Regions from separate parts of the Diplocloster hominis genome, predicted to be linked through region 2. Evidence: predicted binding sites of a transcription regulator. Region 2 holds the regulator's gene; the other holds the start of a gene.
What was found. The regulator NrdR, encoded in region 2, represses ribonucleotide reductase genes. The targets are predictions, from matches to a motif close to CACAANATNTTGTG.
Positions count from the first base shown of each region.

Region 1 (3,432 bases), on a different contig from region 2:
AGGATCTGGCGGAGATGTCCATCATCCGATCCAGTCTCTTGTAGAAATCCTGTTCATTCTTGGCCAGGTAAGCGATTCTGGGCATATTGATGGTTACAACGCCCACACTTCCGGTGCTCTCACCGGAGCCAAAGAATCCACCTGTTTTCTTGCGCAGCTCACGCAGGTCCAGACGCAGACGGCAGCACATACTGCGGACATCACTGGGCTGCATGTCGCTGTTAATGTAGTTGGAGAAATACGGGGTTCCATATTTTGCAGTCATCTCAAACAGCAGACGGTTATTTTCCGTATCGGACCAGTCAAAATCGCTGGTGATCGAGTAGGTGGGAATCGGATACTGGAAGCCGCGGCCGTTGGCATCGCCTTCGATCATAGTCTCGATAAAGGCCTTATTGATCATATCCATTTCCGTCTTACAGTCTTTATATTTGAAGTCCATCTCCTTGCCGCCTACGATAGCCGGAAGTTCTGCCAAGTCGTTGGGTACGGTCCAGTCCAGCGTTATATTGGAGAAAGGAGCCTGGGTTCCCCAGCGGCTGGGCGTATTCACACCGTAGATAAAGGACTCAATACATTTTTTCACTTCCCGGTAGTCCAGGTTATCTACCTTAACAAAGGGCGCCAGATAGGTATCGAAGGATGAGAACGCCTGAGCGCCGGCCCATTCATTCTGCATAATGCCGAGAAAGTTTACCATCTGGTTGCACAGAACGGACAGATGCTTCGCAGGTGAGGAAGTAATCTTTCCGCGGATGCCTCCCAGCCCTTCCTCGATCAGCTGTTTTAAGGACCATCCAGCACAGTATCCGGTCAGCATGGACAAATCATGCAGATGGATATCCGCGTTCCGGTGCGCACTGGCAATCTCCTCATCATAGATCTCGGACAGCCAGTAGTTGGCAGTCACGGCTCCTGAGTTGCTTAAGATCAGTCCGCCTACCGAATAAGTCACGGTAGAGTTCTCTTTTACACGCCAGTCTTCTACTTTTACATAACTGTTTACGATTTCCTTATAGTCCAGAATCGTAGACTTCATATTACGGATCTTTTCCCGCTGCTTCCGGTATAAAATATAGGCCTTTGCCACATCGGTGTAGCCGGCCTGTTCCAAAACCTTCTCCACACTGTCCTGTACATCTTCCACGTGAACCAGGTTGTCCTTGATCTTAGACTGAAAGTCTGCTGTCACTCTCAGGGACAGCAAATCGATAATATCCTGATTAAATTCTTTTTCCGTTGCGGTGAATGCCTTCTGAACTGCGCCACTGATTTTGGCCAGATCAAAATCTGCCACTTCGCCGTCTCTCTTTACTACACGAAACATCTCACTCTCATCCTTCCCATGTCATCAATTAATCTCTTTACGTCAGCAATCAAATTGTAGCAGATTTCCAACTGGGAGTCAATAGAAAAACACTATATCTTGTATGTTTTATTAATTTCACACAAAATATAGTGTTAGTGTCGATAATCACCCAGATACTCTTGCATAAAGCTCTTTGGGCACATATGCTTTTACATAAATCCCGTTATCCCGATAATCCTCGCAGATCAGTCCACCCTGTTCTCTGATCAGGGCGATCAGTCCCGCTTTCTCGTAGGGAAATACCCGTTCCAACAGCATGTGGCGCTCATGGAGCACCTCATCCAGGGTTTCCTTAAGGCGCTCCAGGCCGTCCCCGTTTCTGGCTGATATCTTCAATGTTTTGTCCGCTTTGAAATCGCGTAAATCGACAGGCCCGGATATTCTGTCCTGTTTGTTAAACAAGGTGATGATCGTCTTGCCCGCGATCCCCAGATCCGCCAGTGTCTCATAGACTACGTACATCTGTTTTTCCACCTGCGGATTGGACACATCCACAACATGTAGTATAATATCCGCGTATTTCGCCTCTTCCAATGTACTGCGGAATGCCTCAATCAGATGATGAGGCAGCTTACGGATGAACCCCACGGTGTCTGTCAGCAGAATCTGCTGTTTGCTGGGCAGAATTAAACTCCTGGTGGTGGGGTCCAGTGTCGCAAAGAGCTGATCCTCTTCCAGCACCTGGGCGCCGGTGAGCGTGTTCAGCAGGGTCGACTTCCCCGCATTGGTGTAACCGACGATCGCGGCCACCGGGATTCTGTTCTTCTGCCTCTGGCTGCGCGTAACCTCACGGTGGCGCTTGACCTCTTTGAGTTCCCGGTTTAGCTGTGCAATCCGTTCTTTTACCAGCCGCCGGTCCATCTCCAGCTTTTTCTCACCCGGGCCCCTGGTTCCGATACCTCCGCCCAGCCTGGACAGGGAGCTTCGAAGCCCCACCAGTCTGGCCAGCTGATATTTTAACTGGGCCAGCTCCACCTGGATCTTGCCTTCGCTGGTGGACGCTCTCTTAGCGAAAATATCCAGGATCACCAGCGTGCGGTCCATGATCTTGGTATCCAGCGCCTCTTCCATATTCCGCAGCTGCGCCGGAGAGAGTTCGTCGTCACATATGATACCGGTTGCCCCGGTATCGTAAATCATCTCTGAGAGTTCCTCTAATTTTCCGGACCCCAGATAGGTCCCCGGATGAATCTGCGTCCGTGTCTGAATCAACACGCCTGCCGTCTGGGCCCCCGCCGTGGAAGCCAGTTCCTCAAGCTCAGTCAGGGAGTCTTTCGTGTCGTCCCCGTCGTTTAAGGATACTCCGACTAAAATTACTTTTTCCTTAATTTCTTCGAATTCTATCATCTATGCCTCTCCGTTTTCGCCATCCTATCCTTCCGGATTTTGACCGTCTCCTTCATCAGTATCTCCACTTTCTTCCGGATTATCGCCTTCCCCGGCCGATTTTGTCCGTCTGGTCTGAAGGAATTCATTTTCTTTCTGGGCTTTCGTATCTTCCGGGAATTCCTCAAGATAAGCAGCCATCTTAGACGCCGCCGTGTCAAAATCCAGCAGATATTCGTACACAACCGCTTCGTTAAACAGCAATGTCTGGCGGAAGGATGTGTCTCCGGTCATGGCCAGTCCGGCCTGGAAACTCTGCAGGGCTCCTTCATAATCCCCTTTGTTCCTTTTGCACACGCCCATAATGTTGTAGACTTCCTGGCTTTCCTGACCTTTTTCCTGATACTGCTGGTAGTAATCTAATGCAGTGTCCGGGTCCTGTACCGCCTCATAGGTTTTTCCCAGATAGAGCAGGCTTTCCGTGTTCTCTTTTTCCAGAGCCGCTTTCAGCTCTTTTTCCGCATTCTGGTAATCTCCGAGATAATAATAGATCTCTCCCCGTTTCAGGTAATCTTTGTCCTTCTTTCCCTCCAGCTTTAACGCTTCATTCAGATATCCCTTCGCCTTCTCCGCATCGGTTTGGACCAACGATTCATAAATACGGATATAGGACTCATAATTTTTTCCGTCCATTTCCATCGCCTGGTCAAAATCCGCATAGGCCTTCGCGGTCTCAC
Region 1 is NZ_JAWDIY010000003.1:284,725-288,156, forward strand. It holds gene ABC831_RS04750 (ribonucleoside triphosphate reductase) at 1-1,327, opposite strand, end outside; gene hflX (GTPase HflX) at 1,475-2,716, opposite strand; gene ABC831_RS04760 (tetratricopeptide repeat protein) at 2,741-3,432, opposite strand, start outside.
Region 1: a site for NrdR is predicted at 1,418-1,431, ahead of ABC831_RS04750 (ribonucleoside triphosphate reductase). Genes of this name have one in related genera too.

Region 2 (3,432 bases):
CAGGAACTGGTGGAGCGCAAGATCCCGATCATGAAACGCTCGGTCAATACGGATGACGCGATCCGCTTGTTTGGCATTCATGGTATGTATGACAAGGAACGGCTGTTCCGGTACCGTATGGTTTCCAAGGTGAATATCTACAGCATCAATGAATTCGAGGACTATTATTACGGATATATGGTAAATGATACCGGCTATCTGAAATACTTTGACCTGTATCTGTATGATGAGGGCTTCGTCCTTCAGCTTCCGACCAGGCACGCGCCGAAGAAGGTGCCGTCCGCCAACCCTCACGAAAAACTTTTCCATGTCCTCAAAGAGTCGGAAAAATGGGGAGAGATGTTAAAGATCGGAACGGTGGGAAGTTTAAATGACCGGATCACCAAAGGGGAAATCAATGATCTGATACTCGTGCAGGAAGCACTGCAGGAGCACAAGATGTCCGAGATCGGGAAAGAGATCTGCGCCCGGCCGGAGAAGAAATTCGTCATGATCGCCGGTCCGTCCTCCTCCGGGAAAACAACCTTTGCCCATCGGCTGTCCATACAGCTGACGGCCCAGGGCCTGACTCCGCATCCGATTTCCATCGACGACTATTTCCTGAACCGTGATAAGACACCGCTGGATTCAGATGGCAAACCGAACTATGAATGCCTGGAGGCGCTTGACGTGCGCCAGTTTAACCAGGACATGAACGACCTGCTGGAAGGCAGGCAGATAGAGCTTCCGACTTTTAATTTTAAGACCGGGAAACGGGAATACCGCGGCCGGACGCTGCAGCTTGGCGAGGAGGATGTTCTGGTCATCGAGGGAATCCACGGCTTGAATGACAAACTGTCGCCTACGCTTCCGCGGGACAGCAAATACAAAATCTATATCAGTGCCTTAACCCAGTTAAACATCGATGAACACAATCGGATACCCAGTACGGACGGCCGTCTGATCCGCCGTCTGGTCAGGGACTACAGGACCAGAGGAACCTCAGCGGATGCCACTATCAATATGTGGGCTTCGGTACGAAGAGGGGAAGAAGAGAATATCTTTCCTTATCAGGAGGAAGCGGACGTTATGTTTAACTCGGCTCTCATCTATGAGCTTGCCGTATTAAAACAATATGCCCAGCCGATCCTGTTCGGAATCCCCAGGGAATCTGAAGAATATGTGGAAGCAAAACGCCTGCTTAAGTTCCTGGACTATTTTATCGGAGTGGGTACGGAGCATATACCGAAGAATTCGATTTTAAGAGAATTTGTCGGCGGCAGCTGTTTTTATGTATAAAAGCCTGCAGGAGATCTGTAGATCAAACAGCAGAGCCCTGCGGATAATTGATATTATACATGAGGAGGAGAGCGAATGAAGTGTCCATTTTGTAATCAGGAGAATACAAGGGTGATCGATTCAAGGCCCGCAGACGACAACAGTGCAATCCGCAGAAGAAGGCAGTGTGACGAATGCGGGAAGAGATTTACCACCTATGAAAAGGTGGAGACGATTCCGCTGATCGTAATCAAGAAAGATAACAACAGGGAGCAGTATGACCGGAAAAAGATCGAAGCCGGCGTACTGCGGGCCTGCCACAAACGGCCGATATCCGCAAAGCAGATCAGCGATCTGGTGGATGAGGTGGAAAACGATATCTTCAACCAGGAAGTCAGAGAGATCGACAGCAGCCTGATTGGAGAGATCGTGATGGACAAGTTAAAAGACCTGGATACCGTGGCCTATGTCAGATTTGCATCTGTTTACCGTGAATTCAAAGATGTGAACACTTTTATGGACGAGATAAAGAAAATTTTAAACTAAGAATGACTGCGGAGTGAACGCGGTTCTTAATTTAGAATTGGACAGTAAGAGGTGAAGGTGTACATGGGGATAAGACAAAACTATAAAAAAATAGGTACATTGGGTTTGACGTTTTTATTGGCAATAACCATGGCGCGGCCGGCTTTGGGGGAGTCGCCCGTCCAGTATAAGATCAGCAGCGAACCGGTGATACAGGGCAGACTTACGGCCCAGGAGAGCGGTTCTGTCCGTATGCAGCTGGCAGATGAGAGTATCTTAAGTCCGATGCCCGAGCTGCAGGAGACAAAGGAGACAGTGCGGATTCCATCCGGATTCGATTTGAGAGATGATGAGGGACGAAATGTCGTGACATCGGTGAAGGATCAGAAGGATTCGTCCACCGGCTGGACATTTGCGGCGGTCGCCTCCCTGGAATCCAACCTGATGAAAAAGGCGGAGGCGGCGTCGGAAGTGGATCTGTCAGAGCGGCATCTGGCGTGGTCCGTCTATCATGGAGAAAACGATGCGGAAGATGAGAGCGCCTATGCAGGCGGTGATACCTTTACGGTTCCGGCAAAAGCCGCAGATGCTTTTTCGGCCGGAGGCAGCAGGCAGCAGGCGGCGGTAACGCTGGCACGGTGGTATGGGGCGGCTGCGGAAAAAGACGCTCCCTACGAAGAACCGCTGGCTGCGGTGTCAGACACCACGGTTTCCCGCATTCATATGGCTAACGCCTATTACCTGCCGGAGACGGCAGTGTGGTCCGGAACGTCCTACTCCTGCGATCTGGCCGCAGCTGCGGAAATTAAGAAGTGTATGATGGAAAACGGTGCCGTAGCAGCCTCCTATTATGAGGACCAAAAGGCGAGAGCGGATTCCGAATATTACAATTTACAGACCTGTTCCTATTTCTATCCGGGCAATGAGCAGGCAAATCAGGGGATCACCATCGTCGGCTGGGATGACAGCTATAAACAGACGAATTTTACCGGAGAAAGCCTTCCGGAAGGGCCTGGAGCGTGGATTGTCAAAAACAGCCGCGGTCAAAAGACGGATCAGAACGGTTATTTTTATCTGTCTTATTATGACAGAAGCCTGTGTGATTATACGCTGTTCGAGGCAGTACCTGAGAATGATTTAAGCCCCAAAGAAGAAGTGTATCAGAATATCTATCAATACGACGGTGTCGGAACAGGTGAGCTGATGTTAACCGATGCGGCGGAACTGAAATTCGCCAATCAGTTTACTGCCCGCGGGAATGAGACCATCAAAGCGGTGGGTCTGTATACGCTGGAGGCGGATACGATGGTGGATGTCTCCGTTTACCGGTCGGCGTTAGATGGAGTGCCGGAGAGCGGACAGGAAGTATATCATCAGTCTATGATGATTCCCTACGCCGGTTTCCATACACTTCCGATGGAGAACGGCGGATTCACCGTGAAAGCCGGAGAGAGTTTTACTGTAGTCGCCTCTGCGGAAAGCGGCGGTAAATATCAGTATCTTCAGGAAGCTGCTGTGGATGGATCGAATCTGGTGCAGCTGGATTATCAGGAAGGGCAGAGCTATTACTGGTCGGCAGAGAATGATAAGTGGCAGGATGCGGTACGTCAGATGACGGTGGAGGATGTACCGGTGCAGTTAGGGAACGCC
Region 2 is NZ_JAWDIY010000019.1:118,742-122,173, forward strand. It holds gene ABC831_RS17355 (nucleoside kinase) at 1-1,278, shown strand, start outside; gene nrdR (transcriptional regulator NrdR) at 1,354-1,803, shown strand; gene ABC831_RS17365 (lectin like domain-containing protein) at 1,867-3,432, shown strand, end outside.